DNA from 3 places in the Dyella sp. Tek66A03 genome. Region 3 is predicted to be linked to each of the others. Evidence: riboswitches for the same ligand, from Rfam matches in the RefSeq annotation. Region 3 holds a riboswitch; each other region holds the start of a gene.
What was found. A riboswitch is a leader RNA that binds a small molecule or an ion and turns the genes downstream of it on or off. The one in region 3 is predicted to bind cobalamin.
Positions count from the first base shown of each region.

Region 1: another riboswitch for cobalamin. It lies ahead of ACT01B_RS19780 (ribonucleoside-diphosphate reductase subunit alpha); the one in region 3 lies ahead of btuB (TonB-dependent vitamin B12 receptor).
Region 2: another riboswitch for cobalamin. It lies ahead of btuB (TonB-dependent vitamin B12 receptor); the one in region 3 lies ahead of btuB (TonB-dependent vitamin B12 receptor).

Region 1 covers NZ_CP199584.1:4,441,028-4,443,289, forward strand. Annotated here, with positions in the region: gene ACT01B_RS19770 (energy transducer TonB) at 1-86, shown strand, start outside; gene ACT01B_RS19775 (DJ-1/PfpI family protein) at 96-959, shown strand; cobalamin riboswitch at 1,086-1,298, shown strand; gene ACT01B_RS19780 (ribonucleoside-diphosphate reductase subunit alpha) at 1,451-2,262, shown strand, end outside.
Region 2 covers NZ_CP199584.1:4,933,951-4,936,212, reverse strand. Annotated here, with positions in the region: gene btuB (TonB-dependent vitamin B12 receptor) at 1-1,007, opposite strand, end outside; cobalamin riboswitch at 1,136-1,367, opposite strand; gene ACT01B_RS21860 (GntR family transcriptional regulator) at 1,403-2,155, opposite strand.
Region 3 covers NZ_CP199584.1:3,953,107-3,955,368, forward strand. Annotated here, with positions in the region: gene btuB (TonB-dependent vitamin B12 receptor) at 1-974, opposite strand, end outside; cobalamin riboswitch at 1,090-1,322, opposite strand; gene ACT01B_RS17705 (phosphocholine-specific phospholipase C) at 1,548-2,262, shown strand, end outside.

The DNA of each region.
Region 1 (2,262 bases), 490 kb from region 3:
CCGCATCCCCCGACGCCATCTCCAACGGCTCGTTACAGCAGCTCGACACCGGCATGCAGCTCGTTTCGGCGCTCGAGGGGGGCTGACATCGGCGTATGGCACACATACTCATCCCCCTACCCCACCAGGACTTTGATCCCAGCGAAGTCGCCGTGCCCTGGCGCGTACTTACCAGGGCAGGGCATCAGGTGATTTTCGCCACGCCGGATGGCACGCCGGCGAGCGCGGACCCGATCATGATCAGTGGCGAAGGGCTCGACCTCTGGGGCTGGATACCGGGCCTGCGCAAGCTGATTTTGTTTGGGCGTCTATTGCGTGCCAATGCGGTTGCGCGCCGCGATTACGCTGCGCTACTGAAGGACCAGGCATTCAACGCGCCACAGCGCTGGGATGACATCGAGGCCGCTCGCTTCGATGGTTTGCTGCTTCCCGGTGGTCACTGCGCGCGCGGCGTACTCGTCTATCTCGAAAGCACCCAACTCCAGAGCGTGGTCGCCACCTTCTTCGCTGCCGACAAACCGGTCGCCGCGATCTGTCATGGCGTGGTGCTGGCTGCGCGCAGCCGCGGTGTAGATGGTCGCTCCGTGCTGCATGGGCGACGCACCACCGCGCTGACTTGGGCGTTGGAAAAATCCGCGTGGTCGCTGACCCGCATCACTCGCTTCTGGGACCCGGACTATTACCGCACCTATCCCGATGGCCCCGGTCAGCCGGCGGGCTATATGTCGGTGCAGCAAGAAGTGACGCGCGCACTGGCCAGGCCGGACGATTTCCTCGACGTGCCGCGCGACGCGCCGCACTACCGCCGCAAGACTTCCGGCCTCTTGCGCGACAACGACTCGGATGCCACGCCGGCCTTCGTGGTGCGCGACGGCAACTACGTCTCTGCCCGTTGGCCCGGCGACGTGCATCGCTTTGCCGCGGAGTTCGCCGCCTTGCTGCCCAAAACCCTGCCCTGAACCACCCCAGGGGACCGCATAAGAAATTTTCCTGGCCGGCTGACAAGCCACGCCAGCCCTTGGGGTTTTCCCGCTTATCCACCGACCTATCCACAACTTGTTGGGTTGACCGACCAGGTTTAGCCCGATATGTTGTGTCGGTCGGTGCCTCTCTCAGACCTACGGTCGGATTGGCTTAATAGGGAATCCGGTGCAAATCCGGAACTGCCCCGCAGCGGTAAGCGGAAACGAAAGCCCCCATCGCACTGGCCCTCAGCGGCTGGGAAGCGGGAGCAAGTAGGCAGGGTCGAAAGACCCACGTCCGCAAGTCCGAAGACCTGCCGACACATCGCGGCCTGAGCGCCGCGGTGCGTGGTGACGGCTTCCGCGGGGAGGCGCGTCGTGGCGTCGGGCCTTCGAGTTCGGCCGATCGACCGTCCGTGGAAACCATCATCGCTTCAGCCCTGCGCGCGGGAGCAGGCGGTTGATGAACCTATGTCCGGAGCGACGCCATGCAACCTATCGACACCACCTCGCGCGAGCGTACTGACGAACGCGCGGACGCTGCCGCTTTCCCCGCCGACACCGCCGTCGCAGATGCCCCCCGCGCGGACACGCCGTTCGCGCTTACCCCGCCACATAACCCTGGCCAGATGCGCGTCACCAAGCGCAACGGCAGCCAGGAGATCGTCGACGTCAACAAGATCGTGCGCGCGGTCACTCGCAGCGGCGAAGGTCTGCATGGCGTCGATCCGCTGCGCGTGGCGCTCAAGACCATTGGCGGCCTGTACGACGGTGCCTCCACGCGCGAACTGGACGAACTGTCCATCCGCACCGCCGCCGCACTTACCGCTGAAGAACCCGAGTACGGCCAGCTGGCCGCGCGCCTGCTCAGCGCCTACGTCGACAAGGAAGTAAGCGGCCAGGAAATCCAGAGCTTCTCGCAGTCGATCGCGCGCGGCGCCGAGCTGGGCATCCTGAATTCGCGCCTGCGCGATTTCGTTGCCATCAATGCCCGCAAGCTCAACGATGCGATCGATCCGCTCGCCTCGCGTCGCTTCGAATACTTCGGCCTGCGCACGGTGTACGACCGCTACCTGTTGCGTCATCCGCAGCTGCGCAAGGTGATCGAAACGCCGCAGTACTTCTTCATGCGCATCGCCTGTTCGCTTGGCGGCAACGAGATCGGCGAGACGCTGGAGCTGTACCGCATGTTGTCGTCGCTGGAATACATCGCCAGCTCGCCCACGCTGTTCAATGCCGGCACCGCCCATGAGCAGCTTAGCTCGTGCTTCCTTCTCGACTCGCCGTCCGATTCGCTGGA
Region 2 (2,262 bases), 980 kb from region 3:
GACGCCTGGTTGCGGCGCGAGTCGGCATAGCCGCTGGGCGTGCGCGGAGAATACGTCTGCGTACCCGCGAAGATGTCGTTGTAAGTACCCTGGAAGAAGGTCGACGAATCATCCCTGCTCTGGCCGGCATTGAGCGTGACCTTCCACGCATCGAGCGGCGTGAAGCTCAGGCGCGCGCCGGACACGATCTGCTGGTTGACCGCCTGGTTGCCGCTGAAGGGGCTGCCGGCGTATTCGACAAAGCTCTTGCTACGCAGCCAGGTCGCCGAGAGTTCGGTGCCGTTGTCCCAGCGATAACCGCCGTTGGCCATGCCGTTCCAGTTACGGAAGGCATCGTCGCCCGGCTGGTCCACAAAGCAGCCGGCGCCTGCCTCGGCCGCGCCGGCGCGGCAGGCCGGGATGCCGCTGGTGTACTGGCCGCCGAGGCCTAAGTTGAACCAGGCGTGCGAGTCACCGCCGGAGAGGCCGGCATGGCCGTCCGTGTAGCTATGGCTGCCGGCCGACACGCTCAGCGACGGCGCGAGCTGGCCGTCCTTCTGGCCATGACGGGTGAAGATCTGGATCACGCCACCGATCGCATCGGCGCCGTACAGGCTCGAACGCGGACCGCGCACGATCTCGATACGCTCGATCTGGTCGACCGGAATCTGCTCGAACGCCGGCAAGCCGGCACCCACCGCGCCGATGCGCACGCCATCGATCAGCACCAGCACATGGGTGGAATTGGTGCCACGCAGGAACAGCGAACTCTGTTGGCCCAGGCCACCGGCCTGGCTGAAGGTCACACCGGGCAGGCCCACCAGCAAGTCATGCACCGAGGCCGGCTGCAGGCGCTCGATATCCGCCCGGGTGATCACGGTGACCGAGGACAGCGCCTCGTCCGTCGTAATCGACGTGCGCGTGGCCGTGACGATGACGGTGGACAGCGACTGAGGCGAGTTCGTATCGGCGGCCTGGGCGGCCATCGTGCTCGACAGCAGCGCAGCTGCCAGCAGGGTCTTCTTCATGGTGTTCCTAGCGGCCGCGCACCCGCGCGACACTGACGACGAAAGGTCGGGCAGCCACGCAGGGGAAAGCAGAACGGCGGACAGGCGAGACGCGCCATGACACGACGTCCGGCCTCGCCCACCGCGAGCCATCCGTTACGTGTCGGGCCGGTCTCCGGGCTCGCGAGTGGCATGCTATCGGTGCATGCACCTTCGGGCGCCTTCCCGTGCCAGAGCACAGTGGCGTGTCGCCTTCAGGTTCGTATCACTCGCTTACCGTTGCGGGGGCAGCGCCGGAATGGCTGCGTTGGCAGCGTGCACCGGCTTCCCGTTTCATCCCGCGAAAACGTGCCGCGGGACACCCGAACAAACGGAATTTTAGGGTCACGGCCCGCTTCCGGCAACCAAGGCCGCGATCAGTCCGTCTGCAGCTCGGCCACGAAGTCGTAGATATCGCCGCGGTACCACGAGGTGGTGAATTCCACCACGCGGCCGTCGTCGAGAAAGCTGCGTCGCTCGATGTTCAAGCCAGCGCTACCCACCGGCACGTGCAGCAGGCGGGCCTGCTGGGCGCCGAGCGAGACGGCGCGCAGCCGCTGCAGCGCGCGACGCGGGCGGCAACCCAGGGTTTCCAGCACCTGGTAGAGCGAGTCGTGCACCACCATCGGGTCGGGCAGGATACTGGCGGGCACCACGCTGCGTTCGATCGCCAGTGGTTCGTCCTTGGCATAGCGCACGCGGTGCAGGCGCGCGACCAGGACGCCGGGCGACAGGTTCAGCGCCATCGACTCTTCCGGCGTCACCTCGCCCACGCCCCGCTCGAAGAACTCCGAACGCGGATTGAGGCCGCGTGCACGCAAGTCTTCGGTAAAGCTGGTGAGCCGTGACATCGGCTTGATGATGCGTTCGGCCACGAAGGTGCCGGCGCCGTGGCGCTGGTTCAGCAGGCCCTCCTCGACCAGGCCGGCGATGGCCTTGCGGATCGTGACGCGCGACAGCTCCAGCAAGCGCGACAGGTCGCGTTCGCTGGGCAGGGCCTGGCCCGGTTCGATATCGCGGTGTTCCACCACGTTGCGGATCGCCCGGCGCAGGCGCAGGTAGGCGAGCGGCTGGCTGGTGGCCGGGTCTCGGCTCAGGCGGCGGTATTCATTGACTAGGGCGGTTTCCATGCGAGAACGATACCAATGACCATACCAGTCTGGCAATCGGGTGATTTGACGGGACTTTCCGGGGTTACCAATTTTCGACAAGAACCGTTACGCCAGGCGGGCTCACA
Region 3 (2,262 bases):
GCCTGCAAGGAGCCGATGTCGCGGTGGGTGTCGAAGCGGTCGACGTAGACGCCCTGCAGGTAATCCTTGCTGAAGTCTCCGCTGGTGCCCACGCTCAGGGTAAAGCTGAGGTCCTTGCTGGGACGGTAATGCAGACGGCCGCCCACCACCTGGGTCGCACTTTCGTCGGAATCGGAATAGGTGCCGTCGTAATAGTTGTGACCCTCGCTGCGGAACAGGCGGACGTCGGCATCCCACTGTTGGTCGAAGCGATAGCCGCCCTGCAAGGTCACGGCGGTGTTGCGATATCCGTCCCTGTCGGGCTGGTCCGCAAAACAGGCGGCGCCGACTTCGGCTGCACCCACGCGACAGGCGTTGATGCCGTCGGTCTGGTCGTGCGAGGCCTGCAGCGAGTACCAGCCATTGCCACTCTGCCCTGCCAATCCGGCCGCACCGGCAAGATGGCCGTAGCTGCCCACACCGAGGCTAAAGCTGGGTACGAAGGCGCCCTCGGGGCGACGGGTAAAGATCTGGATCACACCACCGATGGCCTCCGAGCCGTACAGGCTGGAGAACGGCCCACGCACGATCTCGATGCGCTCGATCTGCTCGACGGGAATGTCCTGCAGTGCCGCCGTACCGGTGGTGGCCGATCCGATCTTGATGCCATCGACCAGCACCAGCACGTGATCGGACTCGGTGCCGCGCAGAAATATGCTGGTGGCCTTGCCGGGACCGCCGTTGTTGGCCAGCTGCATGCCGGGCGTGCCACGCAGCAAATCCGCCAGCGATGCTGGCTGCAGGCGCTCGATATCGGCGCGATCGATCACGGTGATCGCCGAAAGGGTCTGATCCTGGGTCTGCTCGGTACGGGTGGCGGTGACCACGACGCCGCTGAGATCGGTCGTCGCCTCGTCCGCGAACGCCGACGAGAACACGCTCAACAACGCCGCCGCCAGGATCGTCTGGCGGACTTGGGAAATCTGAAATGCCACAGCAATGCTCCTCGACCGCGCCTGCCCGTGCGGTCTTGCATGAGATGAGGAACAGGCGTGAGGAGACGTGGCGGCCGTGCGTGAGGCACGGCATCCATGACATGGCCCGCCGCCTGTCTGGTCGTACCTCGAGGCCGGTCTCCGGGCTCGCGAGCGAAGGCATCGGATGCCTTCCGGACCAGCGCCTTCCCATGCCTAGGCACAGTGGCTGTTGCTGACCGTTTACTCGCCTACCGTTGCGGGGGCAGCTCCGGAATTGGCGCGTGCAACGAGCACACGCAACCGCACCGGATTCCCGTTTCAACCGCCAACGCAATGTTGGCGGTCACCTCAGGCCGGGCGATCTTAGCAGCATCGGCCAGGGATGGCTTGATCGAACGTTGGAGTGCGGCCAGCGCGCCGGGCCGGATAGGTACTGTCTAGAAACCGTCCCGAAACTGGCGCGAGATTGAAACACCAAAGCGTTGTCATTGATGCCCGCGAATCCCCGGCTGGCATCCCCCGCGCCAGCCCCCAGCCCGGAGCGCGGCATTGGACGAGATCGACGACGTCAATCGACGCAGATTCCTCAGGATGGCCGCCGCATCGGCCGGCGGACTGGCCGTCCTGTCAGCCCTTCCCCCGGTCATCCGCCAGGCGCTGGCCACGCCCGCAGCTAGCGTGACCGGCAGCATCGACGATGTGCAGCACATCGTGATCTTCATGCAGGAAAACCGCGCCTTCGATCACTACTACGGCAGCCTGGCTGGCGTGCGCGGCTTTGCCGACCGCGTTCCCGCACCGCTACCGGGTGGTATGCAGAACGTGTGGTACCAGCCCTACACGGGGAACTCGGCCGGCCACATGCTGCCGTTCCACATGAACACCACGATCACCAGCGGCATCTGCGTGAGCGCGCCGGCCATGAGTTACCCGGTGGACATCGCCATCTGGAACAACGGCAACTTCGACGCCTGGAACACCGCGCGCCCGGCCGGCCTCGGCATGGGCTATTTCACCCGCACCGATCTGCCGTTCTATTACGCGCTGGCCGACAATTTCACCCTCTGCGACCAGTATTTCTGCTCCACCCTCACGCAAACCAACCCCAACCGCCTGCACGCGTTCACGGGCAGCAATGGATTGTCTGTTGGGCAACCCGCCGTGCTCGACAACACCGAGCCCGGCGCCGGCTTCAGCTGGACCACCTATGCCGAGCGCCTGCAGGCCGCCGGCATCAGCTGGAAGGTCTACCAGGAAGACAACAACTTCGACGACAACGCACTGGCGTGGTTCGCTTCGTTCAAGC